DNA from 2 places in the Pseudomonas spirodelae genome. Region 2 is predicted to be linked to the other one. Evidence: predicted binding sites of a transcription regulator. Region 2 holds the regulator's gene; the other holds the start of a gene.

Region 1 (7,192 bases), on a different contig from region 2:
CGGTATCGAATCAGAACAAGAGGCCAGGCCATGAGCAAGTCCCTCCACCACCGTGCATGTCATCTCTGCGAGGCTATTTGCGGCCTGACCATTGAAACTGAAACCCAGCTTGATGGCTCCACGCTGATCCGCTCGATCAAGGGTGACCCTCAAGACACCTTCAGTCGCGGTCATATCTGCCCCAAAGCGGTGGCCCTACAAGATATCCAGAGTGATCCCGACCGCCTGCGTCAGCCGATGCGTCGCGTGGGTAGCGAGTGGCAGGCAATTGACTGGGACGCAGCCTTCGAGCTGGTAGCCGAGCGCTTCAGCGCGGTCCAGGCCGCACACGGGAAAAACGCCGTAGCGGTGTATCAGGGCAACCCGAGCGTGCATAACTACGGCCTGATGACCCACAGCAATTATTTCCTCGGCTTGTTGAAAACCCGCAACCGCTACTCTGCCACCTCGGTTGATCAACTGCCGCATCACCTGACCAGTCATTTGATGTATGGCCATGGCTTGCTGATTCCGATTCCGGACATCGATCACACCGATTTTATGCTGATCCTGGGCGGTAACCCGCTGGCCTCTAACGGCAGCATCATGACCGTGCCCGATGTGGAAAAGCGCCTGAAAGCCATCCAGACGCGGGGTGGCAAATTGGTTGTGGTCGATCCGCGACGCAGTGAAACTGCCGCGATTGCCGATCAGCACGTATTCGTGCGCCCGGGGCAGGATGCCGCGCTGTTGTTCGGCCTGCTCAATACCTTGTTCGAAGAAAATCTGGGGCGCAGTAGCCACTTGGTGGTGCAAGGGCTGGAAGAGGTGCGCCAGGCCATTGCCGGTTTTAGCGCCGAAGCCATGAGCGCACGCTGCGGCGTCCCTGCGGCGACGATTCGCCAGTTAGCCCGCGACTTTGCCGCCGCTGAGTCGGCGGTGTGCTACGGCCGTATGGGCTTATCGACCCAAGCCTTTGGCACCTTGTGCCAGTGGCTGGTGCAACTGATTAACTTGGTGACAGGCAACGTCGACCGGGTGGGCGGGGTGCTCTGCACTGAACCGGCTGTGGACCTGGTGGCCTCGACTTCGGGCGGGCATTTCAATCGCTGGCAGAGCCGGGTATCTGGTTTGCCGGAGTACGGCGGTGAATTACCGGTGTCTGCCCTCGCTGAGGAAATGCTTACCGCCGGCGAAGGGCAGGTCCGCGCACTGGTGACGGTAGCCGGTAATCCGGTGCTGTCCACGCCCAATGGTCGTCAGTTGGAGCAAGCGCTGGAGGGGTTGGAGTTTATGCTCAGCATCGACTTCTATATCAACGAAACCACCCGCTATGCCGACTTGATCCTACCGCCGACCGGGCCGTTGGAGCACGACCACTACGACACCACCTTTAATATGTTCGCCGTGCGCAACGTCACCCGGTTTAACGAGGCTGTTCTGGCCAAACCCGCCAATGCATTGCACGACTGGGAAATTTTCATTGGCCTGGCTAAGGCGTTTGCCGGCAAGAATGGCCTGGAACTCAAGCCGACCATGGCGCCTGAGCAGATGATCGACATGGGCCTGCGTATGGGGGCTTACGGTGACCAGTCAGCCCATAAGCTGTCCCTGGCGAGATTGCGTGAGCACCCGCATGGCCTCGACTTGGGTGCACTCAAGCCAAACCTGGGCGCACGGCTGAAAACCGTTAATCAGCAGGTGCAGGCCGCGCCGGCGGTGATCATGGCCGACCTGCTACGTTTTGCCGCGCAGCCGGTGGCCAAGACTGACGAGTTGCTGTTGATAGGCCGTCGTCATGTACGCAGCAATAACTCCTGGATGCACAACTACCACCGGTTGGTGAAAGGTAAGCCGCGCCATCAGCTGTTGATGCACCCCGCGGACTTGCAACAGCGCGGGCTAAGCGATGGCCAGCGAGTGCGGGTGCGCTCGCGGGTTGGAGAGATTGAGGTCGAAGTCGCCGCCAGCGACGAAATGATGGCTGGTGTAGTCAGCCTGCCACATGGCTGGGGGCATGCGCGGCCTGGCGTGCAGATGGCAATTGCCAGTGCACAACCGGGCGCCAGTGCCAACGACCTGACCGATGAACGGCAGCTCGACAGCCTATCCGGTAATGCCGCGCTCAACGGTGTTCCGGTGCAGGTGGAAGCCGCCTGATAGGGTTTAGTTGGCCATGGGCGCGGTAGGGAAGGCCGAGCATTGCGCTCGGCTTTTCGCTACAATGCGCCACCGCGCCGACCCGAGAGTCGGAAAGTTAAGTCCTGAGGTGCCCAATGGATATCATCGAAACCATCAAAGAGCAGATCGCCGCCAATACCGTTCTGCTGTACATGAAAGGCTCGCCGAACGCTCCGCAGTGCGGCTTTTCCTCCAAGGCTGCACAGGCTGTAATGGCGTGTGGTGAAAAATTCGCCTATGTCGACATCCTGCAAAACCCGGAAATTCGCGCCAACCTGCCGAAATACGCTAACTGGCCAACTTTCCCGCAACTGTGGGTCGGCGGTGAGCTGGTCGGCGGTAGCGACATCATGGCGGAAATGTTCGACAAGGGTGAGCTGCAGACCCTGATCAAAGACGCTGTGCAAAAAGCCGACGCGTAAGCCGGCATTGCATAAACAACAAACCCCGCACTTGGCGGGGTTTGTTGTTTATTGCGCGGATGTTTATTCGTCCATTTGCGACTGCAGATAATTCTGCAGGCCTACCGACTGGATCAGGCTGAGTTGAGTTTCTAGCCAGTCGATGTGCTCTTCTTCGGAGCAGAGGATGTCTTCCAGTAATTCGCGGCTGGCGTAGTCGCCGATGCTTTCGCAGTAGGCAATCGCCGCTTTCAGGTCGACGTGTGCCTTGTGTTCGATCTTCAGGTCACACTCGAGCATTTCCTGAGTGTTCTCACCGATCAGGATTTTGCCGAGGTCTTGCAGATTAGGCAGGCCTTCGAGGAAGAGGATGCGCTTGATCAGCTTGTCCGCATGCTTCATCTCGTCGATAGACTCGTGGTACTCATGCTCACCGAGTTTCTTCAGGCCCCAGTCCTCATACATGCGTGCATGCAGGAAGTACTGATTGATCGCGACCAGCTCGTTGCCGAGGATCTTGTTCAGATGCTGAATGACTTTCTTGTCGCCTTTCATGTCTGCGTCTGCCTTGCAGGGGAGTTAGCGTTTGATTCTGGGCTGAGGGTTTTAGGCTGTCAAACCTAAGTGCCTGAATTCAAAGTTAAATCCAATCTGAGTAAGAATGCTTAAGTTCTGCATCTTGCTGCTAAGGCATTGAATTACAGTCATAAAAAAACCGGACGCAAGGTCCGGTTCTTTTTCGCGCGGTCGATCAGGCGGCACTAAAGCTGGCTGTATAGGCCATGACTGCCTGGCTGCTTTGCACGTCGCTTAACGTTTCGCGTACCACTTGCTTGGCAAGGCAGGCGCACTTGCCACACTGGCTGGCAACGCCGAGTGCCGCACGGACATCACGGTAGCTGCAGCAGCCCTCATAGATGGCTTCACGGATCTGACCGTCAGTTACACCTTCGCAGAGACAGACGTACATAGTTAAGGCTCGTGGTGGGGCAGTGGTTCGTGTGAAGGATACTAATGATAATGAGAATGCTTGTCAAAAGTGTGTGTAGTTGACTGACAAACGGTGGTCGTCGACAGGCCTGCTTCTCTTCTCGCGCTGTACGGACCTTGCTGGGCTGAGGGTTCTGAGCCCTTCATATCGCTGCATCGTGGCATTGGTCTGGGAGAAAGCGCTGCCCGAGATCTAACGATCAAACATCGTTCCTGACGTTTATCGGCCCGCGCCGTTTGTATTTGCCGGGTGGGGGCAAAGGGCGGGGCGTGATTGCCGCTGGCATGCCTATGGGCGGAAAGCCTTTGCCGCTTTGCCGCCTATAACGACCGGTTTATTGATTAAATCATTGATAAATAAGTGAAAGGTTAAGTGGCACAGCCTTTGCATATGGTCATGCACGGAAAACAACTACGCCAATTGGCAAAGGTTTCTGACCATGAGCATCAGTTTCGATCGGGCACTCGGCATACACGAAAAGGCACTCGGCTTTCGCACCCAGCGTGCCGAGGTGCTGGCCAATAACATCGCCAACGCCGACACGCCTAACTTCAAGGCGCGTGATCTGCAATTCGCCAGCGTGTTGGCGGAACAAAGTGCCCAGAGCCAGCGCGGCGCGACCAGCCTGAATCGAACCAATAGTCAGCATATCCCGGCTGACGGTGTGACGCTCAGCGATGCCAGCCTGGCGTACCGCATGCCGATGCAGGCATCGATTGATCAGAACACCGTTGACCTGCAAATCGAGCAATCCAACTACGCAGAGAACTCGGTGCAGTTCCAAGCCAGTTTCACTCTGCTCAACAGCAAATTCAAAGGGCTGGTCAGCGCCCTGCGCGGCGATTAATAGGAGCCTGAAGCTATGTCACTTACCAGTGTTTTCAACATCGCCGGAATGGGTATGAGTGCTCAGAGCACTCGCCTGAACACCATTTCCAGCAACATCGCCAACGCCGAGACGGTCTCCTCGAGCATTGATCAGACGTATCGCGCACGGCATCCGGTGTTCGCCACCGTGTACCAGTCGGCGCAGGGCGGTGACCGTGGTTCGTTGTTTGCCGAGCAGGACAATGCCGGTGCCGGCGTACAGGTATTGGGCGTAGTCGAGGATCAAAGCAGCCTGATGCCGCGCTATGAGCCGAACCATCCGGCGGCCGATGAGGGCGGCTACGTTTACTACCCCAACGTCAACGTGGTGGAAGAGATGGCCGACATGATTTCCGCCAGCCGGGCCTTTCAGACCAACACTGAAATGATGAACACCGCCAAGCAGATGATGCAGCGCGTATTGACCCTGGGTCAGTAAGCCACCGGATTAGGAGCACGAACTTATGAGTACTGTTGGTGGCGTTAGCGCGAGTGGGCTGGATCAGTACCAGATCAAACCTGAAACGGGCGGCAAAAAAGAACTTGGTAAAAATGAGTTCCTCAATTTGCTCGTTGCGCAATTGAACAACCAGAACCCGCTGGAGCCGCAAGGTAACGGCGAGTTTATCGCCCAGCTGGCGCAGTTCAGTCAGGTTGAGGGGATCGAGAAGCTCAACACCAGTATGGGCTCCTTGGTCAGTGGCTATCAGTCATCCCAGGCGCTGCAGGCGTCTTCGCTGGTCGGGCGCAAGGTCATCGTGCCTACGGATAAGGCGGTGGTTGATACCAGTGAGAGCTTTAAGGCGAGCCTTGTTCTGCCCGTCAGCAGCAGCAACGTCTACGTGAATGTATACGACGCTTCCGGCTCGGTGGTTTCGCGGGTCAACCTGGGCGAACAGCAGGCCGGCAATGTCAGCTTTATTTGGGATGGCAAGGACAGCAGCGGCAATCTGATGCCGCCCGGCACCTACAAGTTTGAAGCGCAGGCCACCTATGACGGCGAGGCGAAGGGGCTTTACACCATGCTGCCGGCCAACGTCGATAGCGTAGTCCTTGGCGGCAGCGAGTTGATGTTGAACCTGGCGGGGCTCGGCAGTGTGCCGTTGTCGCAAGTGCAGGTTATCGGTCAGTAATTAACGGGTTTATGCGGCCGGCTGTCCGGCAAAGGAGTCTTCCATGAGTTTCAACATAGGCCTTAGCGGCCTGCGTGCTGCCACCAGCGACCTCAATGTGACCGGTAACAACATTGCCAACGCCGGCACTGCAGGCTTCAAACAGTCGCGTGCCGAGTTTGCTGATGTCTATGCCTCATCGGTATTGGGCACTGGTAAGAACCCTCAGGGTAGTGGTGTGCTGCTGGGTGATGTGTCGCAGCTGTTCAATCAGGGCAACATCAATTACACGCAGAACGCGCTGGACCTGGCGATCAATGGCAATGGTTTTTTCCAGGTAAACAACAATGGTGCCTTGAGTTATACCCGTGCCGGTTATTTTGGTACGGACCGCGAGGGTTTTATCGTCGACAACTTCGGCTATAACCTGCAGGGCTATACCACTGATGCCAATGGCGTGCTGCAGCAGGGTGTGGTCGGCAACCTGCAAGTGCAGACTGCAAGCCAGGAGCCCAAGGCCACCACCAGTATTTCTCAGGGTTTCAACCTTAACTCAACCCTCGCGAGCCCAACCAATACGCCGTTCGACCCGGGCGATCCGACTACCTATAACTCGTCGACCTCGACCAATATCTATGACACTCAGGGTAACGCCCACGTACTGACGCAGTATTTCGTCAAGGACGCTTCGAACCAGTGGCAGATGAATATTCTGATCGACGGTCGCAGTCCGTCCAACCCGGCTGCCGCAGTACCAGCGGGCACTGAGCCGGACCGCTATCAGTTGAATTTCGATGCGGCCGGGCAGATCAGTGCATTGGCGCAAATTACTGATATCACAGCGGTCCCTCCGACCACAGGGCCCGCGATAACTCCAGCAGGGCAATTTACTATTGGTACCTGGAACCCGGCTGCGCCGGATACAGGCTCACCCACAGGCTGGTCGCTCAATGGAGCGCAAAGTAATCCAGGTGGTTTTACCTTTGACATGCGTGGTTCTACCCAGTTTTCCAGCGCTTTCGCGGTCAACCGCGTCAGTCAGGATGGTTACACCACTGGCGAGCTGGCAGGGCTGGAAATCGATGAAACCGGAGTGATTTTTGCGCGCTACACCAATGGTCAGTCCAAGGTGCAGGGGCAGGTGATTCTGGCCAACTTCGCCAACGTGCAGGGTTTGACGCCGGTCGGTAAAACCCAGTGGGTACAGTCATTCGAATCAGGTGAACCGGTGCGAAACCCACCTGGCAGCGGTACTTTGGGCTCGCTGCAGGCTGGCGCCCTAGAAGACTCCAACGTCGAGCTGTCCGACCAGCTGGTCAACCTGATCGTCGCTCAGCGTAACTACCAGGCCAACGCTAAGACCATCGAAACCGAGAGCGCGATTACTCAGACCATTATCAACCTGCGTTGATAATGGCCGGCGGCAGGCAAGTGCTTGTCGTCAGCGGCAAAAATACGCCGCCGCGGTTTTTAAAAGGCTCCTTTATGGAGCCTTTTTATTTTTAAAGTCTAAATTTATCAATGGTTTATAAATATTTTTCGGATGCTGGCATAGGCATTGCTTTATACCTTGTATAGAGCAGCGGGCGACACGCCCAACTCGGAGAATAACCATGGACAAGATGCTGTACGTTTCCATGACTGGTGCCCATAACAACACC
Region 2 (10,341 bases):
CCCCAGATACCGACCACACTGAAGATCATCGCCAGCAGCGGCATTGAGATAAACCCGGCCCACAAGCGCGGAGCGACAATATATTTAAGCGGGTCAACGCCAATCATCGCCAAGCTCGACAGCTGCTCGGTGGATTTCATATTGCCAATTTCCGCGGTCAACGCCGACCCGGCGCGCCCGGCAAACAACAAGGCCGTAACTACCGGCCCCAGCTCACGCAGCAAGGTCAGAGCAACCATCTGCCCCACCGCCTGCTCAGAGCCATATTGAGCCAAAATACTGAAGCCCTGCAGCGACAGCACCATACCGATAAAAATGCCGGACACGACAATGATGGCCAGCGACATCACCCCAACCGAGTACAGCTGCTTGACCAGCAATTGAAAACCATTGCCCGTCGAACCACGACCAAACAACGCGCGCAACAGAAACAGTCCCGAACGCCCCAGCGTGGCCACTACATCAATACCGGCGCGACCGAACAGGCGCACCCGTTCAAGCACAGATGTCTTGCGCATCAGCGCTCCCCCAGCAGATCATTGCGGTAGTTGGCCGCAGGAAAGTGGAACGGCACGGGGCCATCAGGGATGCCCTGCATAAACTGACGTACGCGGGGGTCTTCCGAGGCTTTCAACTCCTCTGGTGTGCCCTGCCCCAATACCTGGGTATCACCGACGATATAGATGTAGTCGGCAATGCTGGCGGTTTCAGCCAGGTCATGGGAGACCACAATACTGGTGATCCCCAGCGCATCACTGAGCAGACGGATCAGTCGCACCAACACGCCCATGGCAATGGGGTCTTGCCCCACGAAGGGCTCGTCATACATAAGTATTTGCGGATCCAGAGCAATCGCCCGCGCCAATGCCACGCGACGCTTCATCCCGCCTGACAATTCATCAGGCATCAAATCCAAGGCACCGCGCAGGCCCACCGCCTGCAGCTTCATCAGCACGATGTCGCGAATCATCTCTTCGGGCAGCTGGGTATGCACCCGCAACGGAAAGGCGACGTTCTCGAACACATCCAGGTCGGTAAACAAAGCGCCACTCTGGAACAGCACGCCCATCTGCTTACGCATATCGAACAGATCGCTGCGCGACAGCGTCGGTAGATTTACGCCATTAACCCACACCTCGCCCTGGCTCGGTTTGAGTTCGGCAGCAATCAAACGCAACAGCGTGGTTTTGCCACAGCCGGACGGCCCCATAATCCCGGTGACCTTGCCACGCGGAATACGGATATCGATGTTTTTGAAAATATCCCGCTCGCCGCGTTTAAAGCTCAGGCGTTTGAGCTCAACTGCATACGGGTTCTCGGCGTTCATCTGGACTCCTTGCTAAACGCTTGCCTGACTGACGTACAGCCCCATAAAAAGGGCACTTCTGATCGCCTAACGTGCCGAAAATGGGCGCGAACTATAGCATCGCGAGCCCCTTCGCCCAAGATTGATCTTGTCGCCATAGAAACGCGCCAGTGCCCAGCTTGAAACTGGAAACACTGGGCAGGCGCACCTTTACCGTTATAATCAGCAGCTTTTAGCCCGCACGCCGCAGAGAAGTCATGAGCCAATCCACCGATCTGATTGAGTCAGCGCAGCGCACCATTCGCTTGGAACTAGAAGCCATTCAAGACCTGCTGCAACGCATCAACGGCGATTTCGTGCGTGCTTGCGGGCTGATTCTTGCCAGCAAAGGCCGCGTGGTTGTGGTCGGCATGGGTAAATCCGGCCATGTCGGCAACAAGATTGCCGCCACCCTGGCCAGCACCGGCACCACTGCGTTCTTTGTGCACCCGGCCGAAGCCAGCCACGGCGATATGGGCATGATCACCCGCGATGACGTGGTGTTGGCACTGTCTAACTCTGGCTCCACTGTGGAAATTGTTACCCTGCTGCCGCTGATCAAGCGCCTCGGCATCACCCTTATCAGCATGACCGGCAACCCCGAATCGCCGCTGGCCAAGGCTGCCGAAGTCAACCTCGACGCCCGCGTAGCGCAAGAAGCCTGCCCACTGAACCTGGCCCCAACCTCCTCCACAACCGTATCCCTGGTACTGGGTGACGCACTGGCCATCGCTTTGCTGGAGGCCCGCGGCTTTACCGCCGAAGACTTCGCCTTCTCCCATCCGGGCGGCGCATTGGGCCGACGCTTGCTGCTCAAGGTTGAAAACGTCATGCACGCCGGCGCCAGCCTTCCGCGCGTCAAACGTGGCACCTCACTGCGCGACGCGCTGCTGGAAATGACCCAGAAAGGCCTGGGCATGACGGTCGTGACCGAAGACGATGGCCGCCTCGCCGGGGTATTCACCGATGGCGACCTGCGCCGCACCCTGGATCGCAATATCGACGTTCGCCAGACCATTATCGACGAGGTCATGACTGCGCACGGCAAGACTGCCCGCGCGGAGATGCTTGCAGCAGAGGCACTGAAAATCATGGAAGACCATAAGATCAGCTCACTAGTCGTGATCGACGACAACCAGCAACCGGTTGGCGCATTGAATATGCACGACCTGCTGCGCGCTGGAGTCATGTGATGAGTACTGACGTGAACACCCAAGACCTGCTGCAACGCGCCAAGGCCGTCAAACTGGCGATTTTCGATGTGGACGGCGTACTCACCGACGGCAAACTGTATTTCCTCGTCGACGGCAGCGAATTCAAGACCTTCAACACCCTCGACGGCCACGGCATCAAAATGCTGATCAACTCCGGCGTACGCACTGCAATCATCAGCGGCCGCAAGACCCCGGTGGTTGAACGACGCGCGCAGAACCTGGGAATTCAACACCTGTACCAGGGCCGCGAAGACAAGCTAGTGGTACTTGATGAGCTACTCGGCGAACTGGGCCTAGACTACTCACAGGTCGCTTACCTGGGCGACGACCTGCCCGACCTGCCAGTGATGCGCCGCGTAGGCTTAGGCATGGCGGTCGCCAGCGCTGACGGTTTTGTTCGCCAACATGCTCACGGCATTACTCATGCGCGCGGCGGCGAAGGTGCTGCACGTGAGTTCTGCGAGCTGATCATGCACGCCCAAGGCACACTTGAAGCAGCTCAAGCCGCTTACCTATAAGGCCTACCATGCCCCGCAAATTATTTAATATTGCTCTGCTTGCCGGCGTCATCGCGCTGGTGGCAGCACTTGGCTACTGGAACCTCAGCCCCGACGGCTTTAATCAGCAGCCTGACAGCGCCGTGACCGACAATGCCATCGACTTTTACGCCACTAACACCTATACCGTGCAATACCAAGTCGACGGCAAACTGCACTATGAGCTGACTGCAGACAAGGTCGAGCACATCAAGGCCAGCGATATCACCCTGATGACCAGCCCGAACATGGATCTATTCCGCGGCACAGCGCTGCCCTGGAAAATCCGCAGCGAGCGCGGCGAAGTCTCTCCAGGCGGCACGGAAGTCGAATTGATCGAGAACGTACGCGTCGATCGTACTGACGCCAAAGGCCGCCCAACCGTTCTCACCACCAGCCGCCTGACCGTCTTCCCCGAGAAGGAATATGCGCAGACCCAGCAAGCCGTTAGAATCGTCGCGGCCAATGGGGTGACCACGGCACAAGGAATGAAAGCGTACATGAATGACGGCAGGATGCTCCTGCTGTCCAACGTAAGAGGTCAGCATGAGGCTCGTTAACACCCTCCCCCTACTACTCAGCCTCAGTGCCGCACTTGGAAGTGCTAGCGCCTGGGCTCTGCCGTCAGACCGCGATCAACCGATCCGCATCCAGGCCGACAGTGCAGAGCTTGATGATAAACAAGGCGTGGCGGTTTACCGCGGCGACGTTGTGATTACTCAAGGCACACTGAAAATCACGGGCAACACCGTGACCATCACCCAGAACGCCCAAGGCGATGTCGAAGTGTTTACCTCAGTCGGCAAGCCGGCCTACTACGAACAACTGCCATCGGCCGACAAGCAGGTCGTCAAAGCCTACGGCCTGACCATCCAGTACTTCATGGCCAATGATCGCGTGGTATTGATTGACCAGGCCAAGGTGATCCAAGAAGGCAACACCTTCGAAGGCGAGAAAATCGTCTATGACACCCAGCGCCAAATCGTCAACGCCGGCCGCGCCACAGGCACCAACATCACTGCGCCACGTCCGCGCATTGACATGGTGATCCAGCCGAAGAACAAACCAGCCGAACAGCAGGCGCAGTAATAATGGCCACATTGAAAGCCCAACACCTGGCCAAAAGCTATAAAGGCCGCCAGGTCGTACGCGACGTCAGCCTGAGCATCGACAGCGGACAAATCGTCGGCCTGCTGGGTCCCAACGGCGCCGGCAAGACCACCTGCTTCTATATGATCGTCGGCCTGGTGCAGGCCGATCAGGGCCGCGTGATGATCGACGACCTCGACGTCAGCCATCAACCTATGCACGGCCGCGCGCGCGCCGGTATCGGCTACCTGCCGCAGGAAGCCTCGATCTTCCGCAAGCTCAGCGTGGCCGACAACATCATGGCCATCCTGGAGACCCGCAAAGACCTCGACGGCGCATCACGCCGCAAGGAGCTTGAGGGCCTGCTGCAGGAGTTCCATATCAGCCATATCCGCGACAACCTCGGCATGAGCCTGTCCGGTGGTGAGCGTCGCCGCGTAGAAATTGCTCGCGCCCTGGCAACCAACCCCAAGTTCATCCTGCTCGACGAGCCCTTCGCCGGTGTCGACCCCATCTCCGTGGGCGACATCAAGCAGATCATCCATCACCTCAAGGCCAAGGGCATCGGCGTACTGATCACCGATCACAACGTCCGCGAGACCTTGGACATTTGCGAGACGGCTTACATTGTCAGCGATGGCCAACTGATCGCCGAAGGTGATGCCGAGACCATTTTGGCCAACCAGACAGTAAAAGAAGTTTACCTGGGGCATGAGTTCCGGCTGTAACCACGGCTTTTCTCAAGCCTGTTGCAGCCAAGGCTAGGCAAAAGCTTTAGAGTCAGGCATATAATTTGCTTCCTGGTGGCGTTTTTAAAAATGCCCTGTAGTGGATTGCGCACAGACGCCGGTAAATAAGGTCTGCAATGAAACCATCGCTCGTCCTGAGAATGGGCCAGCAGCTGACGATGACACCGCAGCTGCAACAGGCCATCCGTCTGCTCCAACTGTCGACCCTGGATCTGCAACAAGAGATCCAGGAAGCCTTGGAGTCCAACCCGATGCTCGAACGCCAAGAAGAGGGCGATGACTTCGACAACTCGGACCCCATGGCCGATGGCGCAGAAAGCGCCAATACCAGTGAGCAGGCTGAAGCCCCCCTTCAAGAAACCAGCTACCAGGAAACCACGCAGACTGTGGACAACCTGGAAGAAGGTGACTGGGGTGAGCGCATCCCCAACGAGCTGCCCGTCGACACCGCCTGGGAAGACATTTACCAGACCAGTGCCAGCAGCCTTCCCAGCAACAGCAACGATGATGACGAGTGGGATTTCACCACCCGCACCTCCAGCGGTGAGAGCCTACAAAGCCATTTGCTGTGGCAGCTCAACCTGGCGCCAATGTCGGACAAGGACCGCCTGATTGCTGTAACCCTGATCGACTGCATCAACGACCAAGGCTACTTGGAAGAAACCCTGGAAGAAGTGGTCGACGCATTCGATCCCGAGCTGGACATCGAACTCGATGAAGTCGAAGCCGTGCTGCACCGCATTCAGCAATTCGAGCCCACCGGCATTGCCGCGCGTAACCTGGGCGAATGCCTGCTCCTACAACTGCGCCAGCTGCCTGCAAAAACACCGTGGCTGAGCGAAGCCCAGCGCCTGACCAGCGATTACCTCGACCTGCTTGGTAGCCGCGACTACAGCCAGCTGATGCGCCGTATGAAGCTCAAGGAAGATGAGCTGCGCCAGGTCATCGATTTGATCCAGACCCTCAACCCGCGTCCCGGCTCGCAGATAGAATCCAGCGAACCGGAATATGTGGTGCCCGACGTGATCGTGCGTAAACACAACGAGCGCTGGCTGGTGGAGCTGAACCAAGAAGCGATGCCGCGCCTAAGGGTTAACGCGCAATACGCCGGCTTTGTGAAGCGCGCCGACTCCAGCGCCGACAACACCTTTATGCGCAACCAACTGCAAGAAGCGCGCTGGTTTATCAAAAGCCTGCAAAGCCGCAACGAAACCCTGATGAAAGTCGCCACGCAGATCGTCGAACACCAGCGCGGCTTCCTCGACTACGGCGACGAGGCCATGAAGCCCCTCGTGCTGCACGACATCGCCGAAGCCGTAGGGATGCACGAGTCGACTATTTCACGGGTAACAACGCAGAAGTTCATGCACACCCCGCGCGGCATTTACGAGCTGAAGTACTTCTTTTCCAGCCATGTCAGCACCTCTGAAGGGGGCGAATGTTCGTCGACAGCGATCCGCGCCATCATCAAAAAACTGGTCGCGGCGGAAAATGCGAAAAAGCCGTTGAGTGACAGCAAGATCGCTGGTCTACTGGAGGCACAAGGCATTCAAGTCGCTCGCCGTACGGTCGCAAAATACCGTGAGTCCCTCGGAATAGCGCCCTCCAGCGAGCGCAAACGATTGATCTAAGGCGGCACTAAGAAGGAAGACCCGTCACACTGCACAGAACCTTTCAGGTAAGGCTTTTTCGCTACGCGGCCATACAGCCAGAATCCGTTCTGCCAGAGTCTTCCACGCCACAGTGTTCCGGCGGCAGGCCTCTTGCCTGCCTCTTACACACGGTAACAAGGAGAAAGCGGTATGCAAGTCAACATCAGTGGACACCAGCTGGATGTGACCGACGCCCTGCGCGACTATATCGGCGAAAAACTCGGCCGATTAGAACGCCACTTCGACAAGATCACCAATGTACAAGTCATCATGGAGGTCGAGAAACTCAAGCAGAAAATCGAAGCGACCCTGCATATTGCAGGCGGTGAAGTCGTCGCGAATGCCGAGCATGACGATATGTACGCCGCCATCGATTTACTGACCGACAAACTCGATCGACAACTCATCAAACACAAGGAAAAACAGCTCGATCGTCAACAAGGCGCTATGGCCCGCTGACGTCGTCTATCTCCTATGATCCGACTTGAAACTATCCTGACCCCCGGCCGTTCCCTAGTGAACGTGCCGGGCGGCAGCAAAAAACGTGTTCTCGAACAGATTGCCAACCTGGTAGCGCGAGAGCTGCCTGACCTGGATGGCCAAGACATCTTCGAAAGCCTGATTGCCCGTGAAAAACTGGGTTCAACCGGCTTCGGTAATGGCATTGCCATACCGCATTGCCGCCTGCCGGGTTGCACTGCACCGATCAGCGCCCTGCTGCGCCTGGACGCTGCGGTCGACTTCGACGCCATTGATGGCGCCCCCGTCGATCTGCTGTTTGTTCTGCTGGTGCCAGAGGCCGCCACTGACGCTCACCTGGAATTGCTTCGGCAGATCGCTAGCATGCTCGACCGCAGCGACGTGCGTGCCAGCCTGCGCCAAGCCGAAAGTAGCGAAGCCTTGTATCAAGTGGTCGTTGACGTACAAAGCCAACTCAATCGAGCCTGAACATGCGCCTGATCATCGTTAGCGGTCGTTCCGGCTCCGGGAAGAGCACGGCCCTCGATGTGCTCGAGGACAACGGTTTCTACTGCATCGACAACCTGCCCGCGGGGCTGCTGCCAGAACTGGCCGAGCGCGCTCTGTTGCATACCGAACTGCTGCATCCGCAGGTCGCGGTATCCATTGACGCGCGTAACCTGCCGAGCCATCTCAAGCGTTTCCCCGAGCTGCTCGAAGAGGTTCGCGCCCGGCACATCAAATGCGATGTGCTCTACTTGGACGCCGACGAAGAAACCCTACTCAAGCGTTTCTCGGAAACCCGCCGGCGCCACCCGCTAACCAACGAGAATCGCTCGCTGGCTGAAGCCATCGCCGATGAAAGCCTGCTGCTAGGCCCGATCATCGACCTGGCCGACCTGAAAATCGATACCACACACCTCAACCTTTACCAACTGCGTGACAGCATCAAGCTACGTCTGCTTAGCCAGCCCGAGCCGGGCACGGCATTCCTAATTGAGTCTTTTGGCTTCAAGCGCGGCATGCCGGTGGATGCCGACCTAGTATTCGACGTGCGCTGCTTGCCTAATCCCTACTGGAAGCCAGACCTGCGCGACTTCTCCGGGCTCGACCAGCCGGTTGTCGATTACCTCAGCGCCCAGGCCGATGTTGAGGAGATGTACCAGGATATCCTTGCCTACCTGACCAAATGGCTGCCGCGCTTTGCCGCCAGTAACCGCGCCTATGTCACGGTGGCGATCGGCTGCACTGGCGGGCATCATCGCTCGGTATACCTGGCCAACCGCCTAGGCGAAACGCTGAAGCCCATTCTAAAAAATGTCCAGATTCGCCACCGCGACCTCAGCTAAGGAATTGCCGCGATGCCCGCCTGCGAAATCACCATTATCAACAAGCTTGGCCTGCATGCCCGTGCGGCTGCCAAATTTGTTGGCGTTGCCGGGCGCTTTCCTTGTCAGGTTAAGGTCGGTCGCAGTGCCGATAGCCTGGTGGATGGCAAAAGCATCATGGCGGTTATGATGCTCGCCGCCGGCAAAGGCACTGACGTTCATCTGCATACTGAAGGTGAGCAAGATGCCGAAGCGCTGCAGGCACTGAGCGAGCTGATCAACAACTACTTCGATGAAGGCGAGTAAACACGCAGGCCATAAAAAATGTCCTGAAGCTATTTAAAAGTCGCGTAGCGACGGCTCGCAGAGTGGCTGCTCTGAATGGCAGGTAATAAAAAGGGCTGCTCACGCAAATGGGCAGCCCTTTTTTGTGCCGTATTGCTTAGCTACCGGCCACCGTCATCCGCTCGATTAGCACCGAACCGGTGCGAATGTTACTGCGCAGCTCCAGATCATTACCAACTGCGACAATCTGCTTAAACATGTCACGCAGGTTGCCGGCGATGGTGACTTCTTGCACCGAAAACTGGATTTCACCGTTTTCCACCCAGTAACCACCCGCACCACGCGAATAGTCACCAGTGACCATATTCAGCCCCTGCCCCATCAGCTCGGTGACCAGCAGACCGCGTCCCATGCGCTTAAGCAGGGCTTTCTGGTCTTCATCGCCATGACTGACGAACAGGTTGTGCACGCCGCCGGCGTTGGCAGTACTGGGCATGCCCAGCTTGCGCCCGGAATAGGTGCTGAGCACATAGGACAATAGCTCGCCGCGCTCGACAAATGACTTGGCATAGGTCGCCAGACCGTCACCATCGAAAGCGGCACTGCCGAGTGCGCGTGGAATATGTGGCCGCTCATCAATGGTCAGCCATTCTGGGAACAGCTGCTGGCCCAACGCCCCCTCAAGAAATGACGACTTGCGATACAGATTGCCCCCAGAAATAGCCGCCAGAAAGCTGCCAAACAGCCCGCCAGCCAGCTCAGCGGCAAACAGCACCGGTACTTCACAGGTCGGCACCGGACGCGCACCCAAACGGCTCACGGCACGCTCGGCAGCCAGGCGACCAATACTGCCCGCATCGGCCAGCAACTCGCCCTGGCGGTTAACGTCATACCAGTAGTCCCGCTGCATCTGCCCGGCCGCTTCGGCAATCATTACGCAGCTGAGGCTGTGCCGTGTACTGGCATAGCCACTGACAAAGCCATGGCTATTACCGTAAACCCGGCACCCCTGATGGGTATTGAGCGTGGTGCCATCGGCGTTCTTAATCCGCTGATCGGCAGCAAAAGCCGCCGCCTCACAGCTCAACGCCTGCTCGATGGCCTGCTCTGGGGTGATTGACCAGGCGTGATACAGATCCAGCTGCGGCAGTTCGCGCGCCATCAGTGCAGCATCGGCCAACCCTGCGCACTCGTCCTCGGAGGCATGTTTAGCAATCGCCAACGCCGCCGCGACGGTTTCACGAATGGCCGCCTCACCGCTGGCGGACGTGCTGGCCGAGCCCTTGCGCTGGCCAACATATAACGTGATGCCAAAACCTTGATCACGGTTGAACTCGACCGTCTCCACTTCGCACTGACGCACCGTGGTGGACAAGCCCTGCTCCACTGACACAGCCACTTCACAGGCGCTGGCCCCCTGCTTTTTCGCTTCGGCAATAATCTGCTCCACCTGCGCCTGCAATTGCGGCACGGCCTGGGGCCCGACGATGTCTACTGCACTCATAAAAACTCCTGAACGATAAGCGGCAAGCGCGACCACACAGGCCAGACGCTTACAGCTGGAAACTTACTGCTATCATGGCGGCGTTTTCCACTGGACCGCCACCATGTCTGAATACCTTGACGACTTCTCCGGCGAGAAGAGCAAAACCCAGATCAAACGCGAGCTGCATGCGCTACAAGA

What was found. The regulator sigma-54, encoded in region 2, starts transcription at its own class of promoters, with help from an activator protein. The targets are predictions, from matches to a motif close to ANTGGCATNNANNTTGCTNT.
Region 1: the regulator sigma-54 is predicted to act here: its motif matches at 3,924-3,943, upstream of flgB (flagellar basal body rod protein FlgB).

What each region holds. Positions count from the first base shown of each region.
Region 1 is NZ_JAYEET010000013.1:164,384-171,575, forward strand. It holds gene SOP97_RS05755 (molybdopterin oxidoreductase family protein) at 31-2,139, shown strand; gene grxD (Grx4 family monothiol glutaredoxin) at 2,256-2,582, shown strand; gene bfr (bacterioferritin) at 2,646-3,116, opposite strand; gene SOP97_RS05770 (bacterioferritin-associated ferredoxin) at 3,313-3,531, opposite strand; gene flgB (flagellar basal body rod protein FlgB) at 3,992-4,399, shown strand; gene flgC (flagellar basal body rod protein FlgC) at 4,415-4,858, shown strand; gene flgD (flagellar hook assembly protein FlgD) at 4,884-5,552, shown strand; gene flgE (flagellar hook protein FlgE) at 5,596-6,942, shown strand; gene SOP97_RS05795 (flagellar basal body rod protein FlgF) at 7,145-7,192, shown strand, end outside.
Region 2 is NZ_JAYEET010000055.1:144,652-154,992, reverse strand. It holds gene mlaE (lipid asymmetry maintenance ABC transporter permease subunit MlaE) at 1-518, opposite strand, end outside; gene SOP97_RS18745 (ATP-binding cassette domain-containing protein) at 518-1,327, opposite strand; gene SOP97_RS18740 (KpsF/GutQ family sugar-phosphate isomerase) at 1,564-2,538, shown strand; gene SOP97_RS18735 (KdsC family phosphatase) at 2,538-3,077, shown strand; gene lptC (LPS export ABC transporter periplasmic protein LptC) at 3,086-3,655, shown strand; gene lptA (lipopolysaccharide transport periplasmic protein LptA) at 3,642-4,184, shown strand; gene lptB (LPS export ABC transporter ATP-binding protein) at 4,187-4,912, shown strand; gene SOP97_RS18715 (RNA polymerase factor sigma-54) at 5,050-6,564, shown strand; gene hpf (ribosome hibernation-promoting factor, HPF/YfiA family) at 6,736-7,044, shown strand; gene ptsN (PTS IIA-like nitrogen regulatory protein PtsN) at 7,060-7,533, shown strand; gene rapZ (RNase adapter RapZ) at 7,536-8,393, shown strand; gene SOP97_RS18695 (HPr family phosphocarrier protein) at 8,406-8,678, shown strand; gene pmbA (metalloprotease PmbA) at 8,815-10,161, opposite strand; gene yjgA (ribosome biogenesis factor YjgA) at 10,265-10,341, shown strand, end outside.